3 regions of the Mobilicoccus sp. genome follow, and region 2 is predicted to be linked to each of the others. Evidence: riboswitches for the same ligand, from Rfam matches in the RefSeq annotation. Region 2 holds a riboswitch; each other region holds the start of a gene.
What was found. A riboswitch is a leader RNA that binds a small molecule or an ion and turns the genes downstream of it on or off. The one in region 2 is predicted to bind thiamine pyrophosphate.
Positions count from the first base shown of each region.

Region 1: linked by a shared signal. The riboswitch ahead of thiM (hydroxyethylthiazole kinase) and the one ahead of thiO (glycine oxidase ThiO) in region 2 are both predicted to bind thiamine pyrophosphate.
Region 3: linked by a shared signal. The riboswitch ahead of RT054_RS09925 (ECF transporter S component) and the one ahead of thiO (glycine oxidase ThiO) in region 2 are both predicted to bind thiamine pyrophosphate.

Region 1 is NZ_DAMBGD010000007.1:47,775-53,175, reverse strand. Features, by position in the region: gene RT054_RS07425 (SDR family oxidoreductase) at 1-33, opposite strand, end outside; gene RT054_RS07420 (heparinase II/III family protein) at 176-1,810, opposite strand; gene RT054_RS07415 (exodeoxyribonuclease III) at 1,926-2,714, shown strand; TPP riboswitch at 2,836-2,930, shown strand; gene thiM (hydroxyethylthiazole kinase) at 2,920-3,738, shown strand; gene thiE (thiamine phosphate synthase) at 3,735-4,385, shown strand; gene thiD (bifunctional hydroxymethylpyrimidine kinase/phosphomethylpyrimidine kinase) at 4,382-5,212, shown strand; gene RT054_RS07395 (TenA family protein) at 5,214-5,401, shown strand, end outside.
Region 2 is NZ_DAMBGD010000020.1:21,636-27,036, reverse strand. Features, by position in the region: gene thiO (glycine oxidase ThiO) at 1-1,191, opposite strand, end outside; TPP riboswitch at 1,181-1,287, opposite strand; gene thiE (thiamine phosphate synthase) at 1,302-1,952, shown strand; gene RT054_RS14195 (potassium channel family protein) at 1,983-2,816, opposite strand; gene RT054_RS14190 (metal-sensitive transcriptional regulator) at 2,965-3,357, opposite strand; gene RT054_RS14185 (heavy metal translocating P-type ATPase) at 3,354-5,401, opposite strand, start outside.
Region 3 is NZ_DAMBGD010000011.1:2,801-8,201, forward strand. Features, by position in the region: gene RT054_RS09900 (ABC transporter permease) at 1-79, shown strand, start outside; gene RT054_RS09905 (ABC transporter permease) at 76-1,737, shown strand; gene RT054_RS09910 (peptidase E) at 2,047-2,754, opposite strand; gene RT054_RS09915 (gamma carbonic anhydrase family protein) at 2,893-3,459, opposite strand; gene RT054_RS09920 (DUF4235 domain-containing protein) at 3,462-3,740, opposite strand; TPP riboswitch at 3,924-4,026, shown strand; gene RT054_RS09925 (ECF transporter S component) at 4,084-4,737, shown strand; gene RT054_RS09930 (ATP-binding cassette domain-containing protein) at 4,734-5,401, shown strand, end outside.

The DNA.
Region 1 (5,401 bases), on a different contig from region 2:
GGCGCTGGCCCCGGTGACGAGTGCGATGGTCATGCCGCGAGCCTAGGCCCGCCCGCTGACCACCCGCGCGCTGTCCGGACGACCCGGCGTGGCACGACGTTGCCCTCGCCCGTGATCGCGTCGGGGTCACCGTCGTCGCGGGGACGGGATCGATCGCGGTGCCCGGCGGGCGGGGTCAGCGCACCGTGAAGGTCGTCCGTACGGTGCCGGTGCCACCCGTCGTGATCTCGTAGGCGGGAATCCGACTGCCGGCACTGGGATAGTTCCACCCGGCCACGGGACGGGTGCGGCCGCGCGAGATGTCGACGACGGCGCCGTCGGTGACGAGACGCAGCGTACGCCCCGCATGATCGCGGAAGACGAGGTTCCGGGGGCGCCTGGTGACGAGACGCCACCCCGGGTCGAGGTGCCATGACTGCCGCAGCGCCGTCCGCCTCGGGTAGGTGTCGGAGACGGTGAGCGTCGCGCTCGGGTGATCGACCCGGACGTCGCGGGTGTGGGCGACGCCGTGTTCCCGGTCGAGGACCCGCCACGTGTGGGTTCGGCCCTTGGTCGAGGCGGACCGCACCGCGGCGGTCGCGCGAGGGTTGGCCCGCCCCCTCGTCGGCCACGCGACGTTGTGGGAGTGCGCCTGACGGGCGTAGGCGGCATAGGAGTTGCGCCAGTCGTAGCCGTAGTAGCCGGGTCCGACGAGCACCCGCGTGCCGCGGGCCGACCAGGTCACCCCGCCCTTGTCGGGATGCCCGTGCGCGAACCGGGCGGGTCCGTACCGCACCGTGTAGTACGTGGTCTTCGGGTCGGTCCACGACCATCTGCCCACGGCGATCCCGGCCTCGTTGTCGCGGAAGACGCCGGGCCTCTCCCTGCCGACCGGTTTCCATCCGGGGTTGCGGGGGGTGTCGCCGATCTGCACGAGATCACCGTCGGGTTCGGTGAGCCACCGACCGACGGCCATCGAGCGCTCCGTCTGCGCGAGGATCGCGCGCACGGCGGGGTCGGCGGAGGCGCCCTTCGCCATCCGTTCACCTGCCGACCGCCACATCATCGTGTTGACGAGGTGGTACCAGGCCGACTGCTCGTACGACGTCCCCGCCTTCGTGAACGCCATGCCGGCCTCGCGGCGCATGCGAGCCTCGGCCGCACGCACCCAATCCTCCCGTCCGACGATCTCACCGGCGGCGCGGATGTTGACGTTCGCCATGAGCCCGTGGTTGTGCACGGGATGGTTCGGCGGGCCGTAGTAGCGAGGCCCGAACAGGAGACGCACCTCGGTGGCCATCCGCGACGTGAGCCGCGGGTCCCCGGTGACGATCGAGAGACAGGTGAGGACGTGCAGGCGCCGCAGCGATGTGCCCTCGTCCCATCCGAGCGCGTTCGACCCACGATCGGGATGCTGGACGTAGAACTTGTCGGCCTGCGCGACGAGCGCGGCGAGCTGGGCGTCCTGGCGGTCGTCGAAGGCCCGCTTCGCCAGCGGCTTCATCCAGTCGAGGCCGTAGAAGCTCAGCTGCCACGTCGGGTCGGAGGAGGCGGGCCGTGACCAGGCGCTCGCCGGGATGCGCCCGACGGTGAACGGACGGGTGGGCGGCACTCTCACCGTCATCGGCTTCCCATTGCGGACGGGCTCGGAGGCCGGTGCACCGCATCGGGCGTCCGCCCACTGCCGCTGCGCGACGGAACGTTGGGGGGTCGTCCTGTCGGCGGCGACGCTGCTGACTGCGGGCGCGGCGAGGGGGAGGACGAGCGCGGCAGCGGCGGTGACGACGCTTGCGCTGACCGGTCCGAGGGGGCGGCGAGGGAAGGTGGGCATGACAGCTCCTGGCTCGGCGTCCCCTCTTGATCGGCCGCCGGCGCAGGAACTTGAGTAATTCGTTCATTCCCAACGCATTTCGAGGCACGTCGGAGGTGGCGACTAGGGTGGCTGCGTGCGTATCGCGACCTGGAACTGCAACTCCGTCCGCAGCCGAGCCGAGCGGGCCGTGGGCGTCCTGCAACGTCATGACCTCGACGTTCTCGCGCTGCAGGAGACCAAGTGCAAGGACGCCCAGTTCCCCCTGCAGGTGTTCGAGGACGCCGGATACGAGGTCGCCTTCCACGGTCTCAACCAGTGGAACGGTGTCGCGATCGTCAGCCGGGTCGGGTTGGCGGACGTGGAGATCGGCTTCGAGGGGATGCCGCGCTGGGGTGAGCCCGACGCGGTCGCCGAGGCCCGCGCGATCGGGGCGACGTGCGCCGGGGTGCGCATCTGGTCGCTGTACATCCCCAACGGCCGCAGCCTCGAGGATCGGCACTACGCCTACAAGCTCGACTGGCTCGCCTCCCTGCGCGACACCGCAGCCGGGTGGCTCGCCGCGGACCCCGCCGCTCAGGTATGCCTCATGGGCGACTGGAACGTCGCGCCGCGCGACGAGGACGTGTGGGATCCGGGGTTCTTCGTCGGGAAGACCCACGTGTCAGCCCCGGAGCGCGCCGCGTTCCAGGCCGTCGTCGACGCCGGATTCGCCGATGTCGTGCGACCCCACACCGAGGGACAGTTCACGTACTGGGACTACACGCAGCTCCGCTTTCCCAAGAAGCAGGGCATGCGCATCGACTTCGCCCTCGCCTCCCCCACCCTCGCCGCGCGTGTCGACGGCGCGGCCATCGACCGTGAGGAACGCAAGGGCAAGGGCGCGAGCGACCACGCCCCGGTCCTCGTCTCACTCTCGGACTGACCCCCTCCGCACCCCACGTCACCCCCAGCCGGACCGGATGATGTCATCGACGACGTCACCGGCCTCGGGGTGTGCGGGCTCGGGGTGCGCGGGCGGACGGTCGAGGGGGCGTCTAGAGTGGTGGGACGACGCGGGGTGCGCCCGAGGAGGCGCTGAGATCACACCCGTCGAACCTGCCTAGGTCGTGCTAGCGAAGGGACGTCGCATGAATGCCCCACCCCTGCCTCCCGCAGGGATCTCCCCCACCGACCTCGCGGACGCTCTCGCGCGGCTACGGGGCCAGTCTCCGCTCGTGCAGTCGCTGACGAACATCGTCGTCGCCCCGTGGACGGCGAACGTGCTCCTCGCAGCCGGGGCCGCGCCCGCGATGGTCGACAACCCCCACGAGGCGGGGATCTTCGCGCAGGTCGCGAGCGGTGTGCTCGTCAACACGGGCACCCCGTACGACGACACGACGCAGGCCATGAAGGCCGCCGTGGACGGATGCCGGGAGTCCGGGACGCCGTGGGTGCTCGACCCGGTCGCCGCGGGCGGTCTCCCGTGGCGCACGAAGACCGCGCGGGACCTCCTCACGCAACACCCGGCGACGATCATCCGCGGGAACGCGTCGGAGATCTCCGGGCTGCTCGGTGGTGGAGGTGGGCGCGGCGTCGATTCGGCCGACACCCCCGAGGCCGTTCTCGAGCAGGCCCGCACCCTCGCCGAGCAGCACGGATGCGTCGTCGCGGTCTCCGGCCCGGTCGACCACGTCACCGACGGCGCCGTGCTCACGCGCGTCCACAACGGCCACGAGCTCATGACGCGCGTCACCGGCGTGGGCTGTGCGCTCGGTGCGCTCATGGCCGCCTACGCGGCGGTGACGCGGCCCCTCACCGCGGCCACGGCCGCGACCGCGCACCTCACCGTGGCCGCCGACCGCGCCGCCACGGAGTGTCGTGGCCCCGGATCGTTCGCCGTCGCCCTCCTCGACCACCTCGCGCTCCTCACCCCTGACGACCTCGCGGAGGCGGTGCGTCTGTCGTGAGCCGCCCGGCCTGCGACCTCACCCTCTATCTCGTCACCGACACCGCGATGTGCGGCGGGCCCCACCGTGTCGCCGACGTCGCTCGGGCCGCCGTCGACGGGGGCGCGACCCTGGTCCAGGTGCGCGACCCACGGTGCGACGACACCGAGTTCGTCACGATGGCCCGCTCCGTCGTCGACGCGCTCGACGGAACGGGAGTCCCCGTCCTCCTCAACGACCGGGTCCACCTCGTCGAGGCGGCGGGCGCCGAGGGCGCGCATGTCGGGCAGACCGACCTCGATCCGGTCACCGCCCGGGACCTCCTCGGGCCGGACCGCCTCCTCGGGCTGTCGTGCCAGACCCTCGCCCACGTCGAGGCCGCGCACGCCCTGCCCACCGGGACGCTCGATCACCTCGGCCTCGGGCCGGTGTTCGACCAGACGACCAAACCCGATGCCGCCACGGCCTCGGGCCTCGCCGCGCTCGCCGACCTCGTCGCCGCGAGTCCATGGCCGTGCGTCGCGATCGGCGGCATCACGATCGACCGCATCGGGATGCTTGCCGCGACCGGGGTGGACGGCGCCGCCGTCGTCAGTGCGATCTGCGCCGCCCCCGACCCGCGCGAGGCCGCCGCCGCCCTGCTCACCCGCTGGAAGGACGCACGATGACCACACCCGCGACCACCCCACCCAAGGCCCTGTCCATCGCCGGTTCCGACCCCTCGGGCGGGGCTGGCATCCAGGCCGACCTCAAGGCGTTCAGCGCCCTGGGCGCCTACGGCATGTGTGTGATCACGGCGCTCACCGCGCAGTCGACGCGCGGGGTGGATGGGGTCCACCCGATTCCGGCGGCGTTCGTCACCGATCAGCTCAACACGCTCTACGACGACATCCGGCCCGATGCCGTCAAGATCGGGATGCTCGCCGACACGGAGGTCACCGCCGCCGTCCGCGCGTTCCTCGAGAGGCTGCGCGCCGACGAGGGCAGGGCCGAACTGCCGATCGTCCTCGACCCCGTGATGGTCGCGACGAGCGGCGACCGGCTGCTGTCCGACGACGCGGTCGACGCCGTGCGCGACCTCGTGCCGCTCGCGAGCCTCATCACGCCGAACCTTGCCGAGGCCGGCGTCCTCCTCGACCGCGATCCGGCGACCTCCGTCTCCGGGATGCACGAGCAGGCCCACCGACTGCGTGATCTCGGAGCGCGGCGGGTGTACCTCAAGGGTGGGCATCTCACCGACGACGCCATCGACGTCCTCCTCGACGGCGACGACGTCCAGGAACTCACCGCCACCCGGGTGGACACGCCGAACACCCACGGCACCGGATGCTCGTTGTCCTCCGCGCTCGCCGCGCTCCGCCCGCAACGCCCCGACTGGGGCACGACCGCCCACGACGCCAAGGCCTGGCTCACGGGCGCCCTCGAGCGCGCCGACGAGCTGCACGTCGGCCACGGTCACGGTCCCGTCCACCACTTCCACGCCCTCTGGAGCTGACATGTCCTTCTCGACCGACACCTGGGAGCGCTCGCTGCCGATCCGCCGGGCCATCGACGACCTCCCGTTCGTCCGCGGCCTCGCCGACGGCAGCCTCGACCGCGAGCGATTCGTCTACTACATGGCGCAGGACGCGCTCTACCTCGCCGACTACGGTCGGGTTCTCGCGACACTCGCCGGCCAGGCGAC
Region 2 (5,401 bases):
GGAGGAGCCGGAGGGCCCGGCGGCACGCGCGAACCGCTGGGGGTCGGCGCAGCCGGCGAGGGCGAGGAGGTCGTCGTCGCCCTCGTGCGCCGAGCCTCCGAGACGACGGACGTGCGCGGCCACGAGGTCGGCGGTGAGCGGCGCGAGGAGGATGCCGTGCCGGAACAGGCCCGTCGCGACGACGACGCCGGGCGCGACCGGCCCGATGACGGGTGCGTTGTCGGGGGTGCCGGGGCGCGCTCGGGCGAGGACCTCCTCGACGGCGAACTCCCGCACCGCGGGCACGAGACGCACGGCGTCGACGAGGAGGTCGTGCACTCCCCCGGCGAGGACGCCGCGCTCGTCGTCCTCCCGGCTCGTCGCCCCGAGGAGGACCCGCCCGTCGCCGCGGGGGATGAGGTAGACGGGGCGGCCCTCGACGAGCCCGCGGATCGTGCGCGTCATGAGCGGTGCGAGGTGCGGTGGGGCGGTGAGCCGGACGACCTCGCCGTGCACCGGCCGCAGGACGTGATCGAGGTCGAGCCCGTGCCCGTCCCCGAGGTCGCGGGTGAGGTCGGCGGCGCCGAGACCGGCGGCCACGACGACGACGTCCGCCTCGAGAGCATCCCTCGACGAGCCCGGGGCGAGCTCGATCCGCGGCCGCTCCCCCGCGCGGATTCCGGCGACGGGCTCCTCGACGATCTCGACCCCCTCGGCACGCAGCGCGGCCAGCAGGGCGGCGGCGAGGAGTCGGGGATCGACCTGGTGGTCCTCGGGGGCGAGGAACGCGCAGGTGAGGTGGGGTGAGAGCAGGGGTTCGAGTCGGCGGGCCTCGCGGGTGGTGACGGCCTCGCTCCCGAGCCCGAGCCGCAGGCTCAGCGCATGGAGGTCGGCGAGGTGACCGCGATCGGCGGAGTCGGCGCCGACGATGAGGGTTCCGGAGGTCACGTAGCCCGTGGGGGCGCCGGGCGGCAGGTGTGCGGCGACCTCGTCGACGAACGCGGGGTAGCGCCGGGAGGACTCGGTGAGGAGGGCGGTGAGGTCGTCCTCCCCGTGGAAGGCCTCGCCGACGGGGGTGAGCATGCCGCCCGCGGCCCGCGTCGCACCGGTGGCCGGGGCGGGATCGAGCAGCGTGACGTCGTGCCCCTCGCGATGGAGGCGCCACGCGGTGGCGAGCCCGACCATGCCGGCGCCGGCGACGATGGCGCGCATCGTCCCTCCCTTCGACGGTGTGAGCCGCATCAGGTTCGAGCGGTCGACGAGGTCTCGTCCTCTCAGCCTCGGCGTGAGGCTCCCGCGGAACCCGACTAGCGTAACCAGCCATGCCGACGACATCGCAGGCCACCCGTGACCGCGTGGCCACCGCCCGCATCTACCTGTGCACCGACACGCGCGCCGAGCGTGGCGACCTCCGTGAGTTCGTCCGCGCCGTGTTCGCGGGCGGGGTCGACATCGTCCAGATCCGCGAGAAGGGCATCGAGGCCTCCGACGAGCTCGCGGCGCTGGCCGTGGTGGCCGAGGAGGCCCGCGCCGCAGGGGGGCTCGTCGCCGCGAACGACCGGGCCGACATCGCGGCGCTGGCCGAGGTCGACGTCCTGCACGTCGGGCAGGACGATCTCACGCCTGCCCAGGTGCGGCGGTTCTCCCCCGAGGTCGCGATCGGCCTCTCGACGCACTCCCGCGATCAGCTCGCCGGGGCGCTCGCCGAGCCCGACCTCGACTACGTCTGCGTCGGACCCGTGTGGGCGACCCCGACCAAGCCCGGCCGACCTGGCGTCGGTCTCGACCTCGTCCGCGCCGCTGCGGAGTCCGGCACGACGACACCGTGGTTCGCCATCGGTGGGATCTCCCACACGACCATCGGCGAGGTGCTCGACGCCGGCGCCACCCGGGTCGTCGTCGTCCGCGACCTCACCGAGGCCGACGACCCCGAGGCCGCCGCCCGCCGCCTGCGCCGCGCCCTGCCGGACTGACGGCCGCGGACCTCGCGCGGTTCACCCGACTCACCGTGGCGCCGTGTCCCGGTCGTCGCGACCGCCGGCCGGACCGGACGGGTCGTCGCGTGCATCCGGGGCGACGTCACGGGCGTCGCGCGCGTCGAGGTGTCGGGCGAGCTCCTCGACGTGGGCGCCGAGAGCGGCGACCTCGGCGGCGAGGACACGGAGGTCGTGGCGCGTGGCGGCCTGACTCGCCTCGTCGGCCTCGCGGATGCGGTCGGTGAGCCAGGTCGCGAGGGAGGCGGTGACCGAGCCGAGGAGCGTGACCCCCGCGATCATGAGTCCGGCGGCGACGAGCCGACCCTGGGTCGTCGCCGGGTAGGTGTCGCCGTATCCGACGGTGGTCATCGTCGTGAGGGCCCACCACAGCGCGTCGCCGATGGTCGCGATGGTGGCGTCGGGGGAGGCGCGTTCGGCGTCCAGCACGGCGAGCGCGCCGATGAGCGCGCTGAACGTTGCGCCCCCGACGATGTAGACGACGACCTGACCTCGCAGGATGTTCGCCGAGGTGCGCTGGACGACCGCGAGCGCCGTGACGAGCCGCAGCAGGCGAAGGGGTCGCAGCATCGGTAGGAGAACGACGACGAGGTCGAACGGATGCCGGAGCACGAACCTCAGCCGGTGCCGGGAGAGCAGCACCCGGACGACGTAGTCCACCGCGAACGCCACCCAGGTGGCCGTGCCGACAGCCGCCGCGGCCCGCTGTGTGGCCGGGGGTAACGCCGGATCGAGGATGGGCCAGGCGTAGGCGAGGAGGAACAGCAACGCGAGAGCGGTGAGCGCCGGACCCGCCCGGCGCTCCCAGTTCTCGCGACGGCTGGGGCTCACCTGCTGCGACATGAAGGCCACTGTGGCAGCCGGACCCTCGACTCGACTTCAGGCCCACCGCGCGTCACGCCGACCCGCACCGACCCGTCACACCCGGGACGTCACCACCGGGCCGTCCCGCAGGAACGTCGCCCTCGGGAGCCGTCCGTCACGCCGAACGTCACCGTCCCGACCGCACGAGGCGCGCGATCGCGTCGGAGACCTCCTGCAACTTCGTCTCCTGCTCCTCGCCGCCCTCGCGCGCAGCGGCGACGACGCAGTGGGCCATGTGATCGTCGAGCAGGCCCAGCGCCACGGACTGCAGGGCACTGGTCGCGGCGGACACCTGGGTGAGGACGTCAATGCAGTACCGGTCCTCGTCGATCATCTTGGCGATGCCCCGCACCTGACCCTCGATGCGCTTGAGCCGGGCGAGGTGGGCGGCCTTGTCGTCGTCGTACCCCCGCGGTCCCGCCGGCGGCTGCGGGACGTCGAGCACCTCGGCCACGTCGGCACCCACCACGTCGGGACCCACCACGTCGAGACCCACCATGGACTCCGTCGAACCGGTCACGCAGAGACCCCTTCCCTGGACTGCTCGCGGCCGGCGGTGGAGTGGCCGGTGGACTGTTCACCGAGGCCGCCGTCGGCCGAGGGCGTGAGCGGCGTGAACGACCGCAACCGCAGGCTGTTCGCGACCACGAACACCGAGCTGAGCGCCATGGCGCCGCCGGCGATCATCGGGTTGAGTAGCCCGAACGCGGCCAGCGGCAACGCGAGCACGTTGTAGGCGAACGCCCAGAACAGATTGGTCTTGATGGTGCGCAGCGTCGCGCGGGACAGACGGATCGCGTCGGCGACGAGCCGCAGGTCGCCACGGACGAGGGTGAGGTCGGAGGCCTCGATCGCCGCGTCGGTGCCGGTGCCCATCGCAAGGCCGAGGTCGGACTGCGCGAGGGCGGCGGCGTCGTTGACGCCGTCGCCGACCATCGCGACGACCTTGCCCTGCCCCTGCAGCTCCGCGACCGCTTCGACCTTGCCCTCGGGCAGGACTCCGGCGATCACCTGCTCGATGCCGACCTCGGCCGCGACGGCGCGAGCGACGGTCGCGTTGTCGCCGGTGAGGAGGACGGGGGTGAGACCGAGGTCGCGGATCATCGAGATCGCCTCGGCGCTCGTGTCCTTGACCGTGTCGGTCACGCACAGCACCCCGCGGGCGCGGCCCTTCCACCCGACCGCGATCGCCGTCGACCCGTCGTGACGGGCCCGCAGCAGGGCCGCGTCGACGTCATCGGGGAGGACGCAGCGCGCCTCCATGAGCAGCTCGGGTCGGCCGGCGAGCACCTCGAGGCGCTCACCGTCGACCGTGACGGTGCCGCGCACGCCCTGGCCGGGGACGTTCTCGAACGCCGTGACCGGAAGGAGTCCGTCGCCTTCCGCGGTGCCGGGGCCGGCGGATCCGGTGGACCCCGCCTCGAGCGCGGCCTCGGCGATCGCACGGGCGATGGGGTGTTCCGAGGCGTGCTCGAGACTGCCGGCGACGCGCAGGACATGGTCGGCGTCCTCGCTCGCGACGGGGAAGACCCTCGCGAGGCTCATCCGACCGGTCGTCACGGTGCCGGTCTTGTCGAGGACGACGGTGTCGACGCGCCGCGTGGATTCGAGGACCTCCGGCCCCTTGATGAGGATGCCGAGCTGGGCGCCGCGACCGGTGCCGATGAGCAGGGCCATCGGCGTCGCGAGACCGAGCGCGCACGGGCAGGCGATGATGAGGACGGCGACCGCGGCCGTGAAAGCCGCCGTCGCACCGCCGCCGATCGCGAGCCAGGTGAGGAGCGTGCCGAGCGCGAGGACGAGGACGATCGGCACGAACACGCCGGAGATGCGGTCGGCGAGGCGCTGGACGTCGGCCTTGCCGGACTGGGCGTCCTCGACCATCCGCGCCATCCGCGCGAGCTGGGTGTCGGCGCCGACGCGGGTGGCCTCGACGACGAGTCGGCCGCCGACGTTGACCGTCGCCCCGGTCACCGCGTCACCCTCGGTGACGTCGAGGGGCACCGACTCCCCCGTGAGCATCGAGGCGTCGACCGCCGAGACACCGGACTCGACGACCCCGTCGGTCGCGATCGTCTCGCCGGGCCGCACGACGAACCGGTCCCCGACGACCAGGGCGCTCACGGGAATCCGGTCCTCGCGCCCGTCGCGGAGGACGACGGCCTCCTTCGCGCCCATGTCGAAGAGGGCCCGCAGTGCGGCTCCCGCCGTGCGTCGGGACCTCGCCTCGAAGTACCGCCCGGCGAGCAGGAACGTCGTGACGCCGACCCCGGCCTCGAGGTAGATGTTCGAGGCGCCGCCGTGGCCGGGGTGCACGGTCATCTCGAATCCGTGGGTCATCCCCGGCACCCCGGCGTCGCCGAGGAACAGGGCCCACAGCGACCAGCCGAACGCCGCGAGGGTGCCGATGGACACGAGCGTGTCCATCGTCGTCGCCCCGTGGCGCAGGTTGGTCCATGCGGCCCGGTGGAACGGCCATCCGCCCCACACGATCACCGGCGCGGCGAGCGTGAGCGACAGCCACTGCCAGTACGTGAACTGCCACGGCGGCACCATCGCGAGCA
Region 3 (5,401 bases), on a different contig from region 2:
GCAGCAGCTCGCCGGCGGGCACGACCTGCTCACCAGGTCCTCGTCGGGTTCGCGGCCGTCGCCCTCTTCACCTGCATGATCATCGTCGCCAACACGTTCACGATCCTCCTCGCGCAGCGGCAGCGGCAACTCGCGTTGCTGCGCTGCGTCGGGGCGGGACGGGGTCAGATCGTGCGCTCCGTGCTCGCCGAGGCCGTGATCCTCGGCGCGCTCGCCCCGCTCGCCGGCCTCGTCCTCGCGGTGGGGCTGGGAGAGCTCGGGGTGTTCGCCGCCGACCGGTACCTGGCCGACGTGCTGCCCGTCGACGGCCTCGTCGTGTCCCCGGTCGCCCTGCTCGCTCCGTTCGGCGTAGGGATCGTGCTCACCGTGCTCGCCGCGCTGCTGCCGGCGGTACGGGCGACCCGCACCTCCCCGCTCGCCGCTCTGCGCCCCGAGACGCCGCCCACCGGTCGGGTCCGCGTCGTGCGGGTCGTCCTCGGCGTTCTCGGCGTCGGCGCCGGCGTCGGCCTCCTGGGGTGGGGCGTGTCGCAGGGGGACCTCACCGGCGGCATCGCGGGCGGATTCCTCTCCTTCGCGGGCGTCCTCGCCCTCGGGCCCGTCCTCGTGCCCCTGCTCGTCGGCGCCGTGCGGGGACTCGCCCGGGTGAGCGTCGGCGCCCCCGGGGCCCTCGCCGTCGAGAACGCGCGCCGCAACCCCCGGCGCGCTGCGGCGACGACGTCGGCGCTCCTCATCGGCGTCACGCTCATCACGATGATGACCGTGGGGGCGACGATCGCCCGCACGGTGTCCGACGAGGAGATCTCCGGTCAGGTCCCCGTCGACGCCGTCGTGTCCTCCGCCACGGGTGAGGGGGTCACGGCCGCCCAGGTGGAACGGTTGCGCACCGTGCCCGGCATCGAGGCGACGACGGTGATCCACGAGATCCCCGAGGCGACCATCCGCGGCCGGGAGGAGACCGTCGTCGCGATGTCCCTCGTCGACCCCGAGGTGCGCGACGTGCTGCGGGCACCCCGCCTCGTCGAGGGTCTCGCGCCCGGCGTCGTGCTCCTCGACCCGACCACGGCCGCGAACGCCGGTGTCGTCGACGGCGGGGCCGTGACGGTGCCCTGGGGACGTGCCACCGCGCGTGTCGCCAAGGTCGGCGCGCCGGTGGCGCCGGTCTCCGACGTCTCGGGCCGACAGGGCCGGGCCGTGGTGTGGCTGCGCATGGCCGACGACGCCGACCCCGACGAGGTGTCGAACGCGCTCAACCGTGCCGCCGCCGACGAGGGAGGTCTCCAGGTCTCCAGCCCCGCCGCCGCCCGGGCCGAACTCGACCGCGCCGTCGACGCCGTCCTCCTCGTCACCATCGCCCTCCTGGCCGTGGCCGTGCTCATCGCCCTCGTCGGCGTGGGCAACACGCTCGGGCTCTCGGTCATCGAACGCACCCGCGAATCCGCACTGCTGCGCGCCCTGGGGCTGACCGGGAGGCAGTTGCGCGGGATGCTCGCCGTCGAGGCGGCCGTGCTCTCCGCGGTCGCGGTCGTCCTCGGGGTGGCGATGGGGATCGGGTACGGCTGGGCGGGGATCGCGACGCTGTTCGCCGACATCGCCGACGACGGCGTCCCGCTCGTCGTCCCGTGGGCACGCATCGCCCTCGTCGCCGCCGTCGCGATCGTGGCCGGGCTCCTCGCCTCGGTCCTGCCGGCCCGCCACGCCGCCCTCGTCGCGCCCGCCGCCGCGCTCGCAGGGGAGTGACGAGGCGCGGGGGTGGGGACGCGAGACGGGGCTCCCGTCGCCTTCCCCGGTGACTCGGCGAGCCGTTGTCACGGGCGGATGACGCAGGCACGCAGGGACACAGGGACACAGGAACACAGGAACACCGGCACGCAGCCACACCGGCACGCAGGTCAGGCCGGCCCCACGACACAGGACGCCGCGACCACCCGGGGTGACCGGGCGGTCGCGGCGTCCTGTGTCGCGCTCGAGACGCGGGGGTCTCACCCGCACCCACCGTCGGGGGCAAGGCGGCGGGTGGCGTGCCGCGCGCCGTGTGCGAGACGGGCCTCAGAGCACGCGGGTGTCGAGATCGGTGATCTGGACACCGTTCTCGTTCTGCTCGAGGCGGTGGACCCCGGCGCCGGCGCGCTCGGCCACGCAGGCCTCGAGCTTTCCGTCGACGTAGTGGATCGCCGCGCCGTCGTCGACGCCGTACCCGCTGGGGAGCTGGCTCGTGTCGATGAACTCCTTGTACTGCGGCGCGCGGTCGGCCTCGGAGTCGTAGTGCGGGCAGAAGCTGCCGGGCACGATCCCGAGTCCGAGGGCGAGGGCGCTGATGCCCGACCCGTAGGAGTCGGTGGTGCAGCCCTCGTGCCATACCGCGCCGCCCGCACTCACGCCCGCGAGCACGACGTCACGACTGGAGTCCTGCGCGTAGGAGCGGAACCGCTGGCCGAGGCCGTGCGCGCTCCAGAGAGCGAGCATGTTGAGGGTGTTGCCGCCGCCGACGAGGAACACGTCGACCTCGTCCATGCGGGCGATCGCGTCGGCCGCCCCACTCCACAGCGTGAGGACCGAGGTGCGCACGTGCGAGCTGTAGGCGTTGATGAAGCGCGACACGTAGAGACCGTCGTCCGCCGAGGCCGTCGGCACGAAGCAGACCAACGGGTTGGTCGCGTCCGTGAGGGAGAGGATGTACCGGTCGAGGCTGGTAGGCCGGTAGTCCTCCGAGGAGGAGAACCCGCCACCGCCCATCGCGACGATGTGAGTGGTCATGTCACGACCGTATCCCTGATCACCTGGCCACGGTGGGGAGCGGGACGAGCTGCCGATGTGGCCTCTCCCACCGTGCCGTTCACCCCCACGACCGGAGCCACCGCGACCGATGCGCCGACGGCGTGTCGCGGGCGCGATTCAGGGGCGGGGTGACCCGCCGAGGTCGTCGTCGACCGGCGAGTCCTCGCCGACCACCTCGGCGGAGGCGGCATAGCGCCGCGCCGCCTCGACGTACACGGCCGCGTTGCGGGCGACCTTCTCGAGCTCGGCGTCGGTGAGCTCGCGGCGCACCTTGCCCGGCACGCCCATGACGAGGGACCGCGGCGGGATCTCCATCCCCTCGGAGACGAGGGTGCCTGCCGCGATGATCGAGTCGCTGCCGATGCGGGCACCGTTCATGACGGTCGCGCCCATGCCGACGATGACCCGGTCCTGCACCGTGCAGCCGTGGACCACCGCCGAGTGGCCGACCGTGACGTCCTCACCGAGCCGGCACGGGAACCCCGGGTCGGCGTGCAGCACCGCGTTGTCCTGGACGTTGCTGCGCGCGCCGATGCGGATCTCGTCACCGTCGCCCCGCGCGACCGCCCCGAACCACAGGCCGGCCTGCGCCTCCACGCTCACGGCGCCGACGACGACCGCCGTCGGCGCCAGCCACGCGCGGGGAGCGACGCTCGGCGTGTTCCCTTCGAGCGAGACCCGCACGATCAGCTGACGTCGTTCGGGTTCGCGGGCTTGTGTCCGGTCGACTTGGCGTAGTACTGCGTCCACTGACGGGTCGCGAGCATGCGCGCGAGCGCGATGAGCGCGCCGGAGAGCGCGGCCCAGGCGATGGCCTCGGCCAGCGTGGTGTCGGGGTCCTCGGGGTTGGCCGGCGGGTCGTTCGCCATGACGGCCTTCCAGCCACCTTCGGACACCTTCTTGGCCAGCACGCCGGCGCCGACGGCGAGGCCCGTACCCACGATCTTGAACACCTTGTCACTCATGAGGTGCAGTCTGCCAGGCCGTGGACGCGACGGCGATCGGGGCTCCCGGCGGGTCCTGCGGCCGTCGGCCCGTGTCCGCCCCGGACGCCGGTCGCCGCCACCGGGCCCACCCCGCCCACCCCTCTCGCCCGGGTCATCGGGCGCCGGGGGCTGCGGGCGGGGGAGGCGCCGGTTACAGTGACCGGACATCGACAGGGGAGCGCTCCGGCGCTGAGAGTGCGGTTCGCCGCAGACCCTCGAACCTGATCCGGTTCACACCGGCGGAGGGAGTCGAGTTCTCATGGCACGTCCGCGTGCCTGCCCCCGAGGTGATCGACACATCGGATCGTCACGGGAGAACCACATGAACACGAAGATCGCCGATCTCCATGGCCACACGCGGCCGGGCCGCAGAGGGGCGCGCGGAGGACCCACCGCCTGGCGCGCGGTCGACATCGTCACCCTCGCCGTTCTCGGCGTCGCCCTCGGCGTCGCCTTCTGGGGGTTCGACTCGTTCCTCTACGAGCCCCTCAAGGTGGCGCTGTCGGTGTTCCCGCCGCTGCGGGAACTCATGCTCGGCGTCTGGATCCTCCCAGCGGTCGCGGGAGCGCTGCTCGTGCGCCGCCCGGGTGCGGCGCTGCTGTGCGAGATGGTCGCGGCCTCCGTCGAGATGTTGCTCGGCAACCAGTGGGCCGCGATGGTGCTCGTGTCGGGGTTCCTCCAGGCGCTCGGTGTCGAGCTCGCCGTCGCGTTCTGGCGCTGGCGCCGGTTCGACCTCCTCGCCGCCGTGTGCGGCGGCATGCTCGGCGCGGTCCTCGAGATCGTCGTCTACGAATGGTGGGTCTACGTGCCGGAGTTCAGCTGGGCGTGGAAGCTCGTCTACCTCGCCGCGGGTGTGATCTCCGGCGCGGTCGTCGCCGGAGTCGGCGGCCACCTGCTCGTGCGGGCGCTCGCCGCGACCGGCGCGGTCGACGCGTTCCCCCCGGGGGAGGAACACCTCGTCGCGGCCGACCGGTGAGGCCCGCACCCGCCGCGGTCGAGGCGCGGGGTCTCTCATGGACGCCGCTGGGGCGCGCGACGCCGGTGCTCGCCGACCTCGATCTGCGCGTCGACCCCGGCGAGCGGGTGCTGCTCGCCGGGGCGAGCGGGGCGGGCAAGTCGACGTTGCTGCAGGCGCTCGCCGGGGTGCTCGGGGAGATCGACCCCGGCGAGCGTGCGGGGCAGGTGCTCGTCGACGGTGACCCCGTGCGTGCGGGGGACGGACGCGTCGGCCTGCTCGTGCAGGACCCCGCCGACGCGCTCGTCGCCGGTCGGGTGGGTCGGGACACCGCGTTCGGGCCGGAGAACCTCGGGCTGCCCCGGGCGGAGATCCGGACCCGCGTCGCCGAGGCGCTCGCCGCGGTCGGGTTCCCCTACGGCGTCGACCACCGCAGCACCGCGCTCTCCGGGGGTGAGGCCCAACGTCTCGCTCTCGCGGGGGTGCTCGCGATGCGTCCGGGCGCGTTGCTGCTCGACGAGCCGACCTCGATGCTCGACGACGCCTCCGCCGCGCTCGTGCGGGCCGCGGTCGCCCGCGCGGTGCAGGACCGCCGGAGCACCCTCGTCGTCGTCGAGCACCGCCTCGATCGGTGGCTGGGGGCGGGGAGCGGCCCCGCGGATCGACTGATCGACCGTCTCGTCGT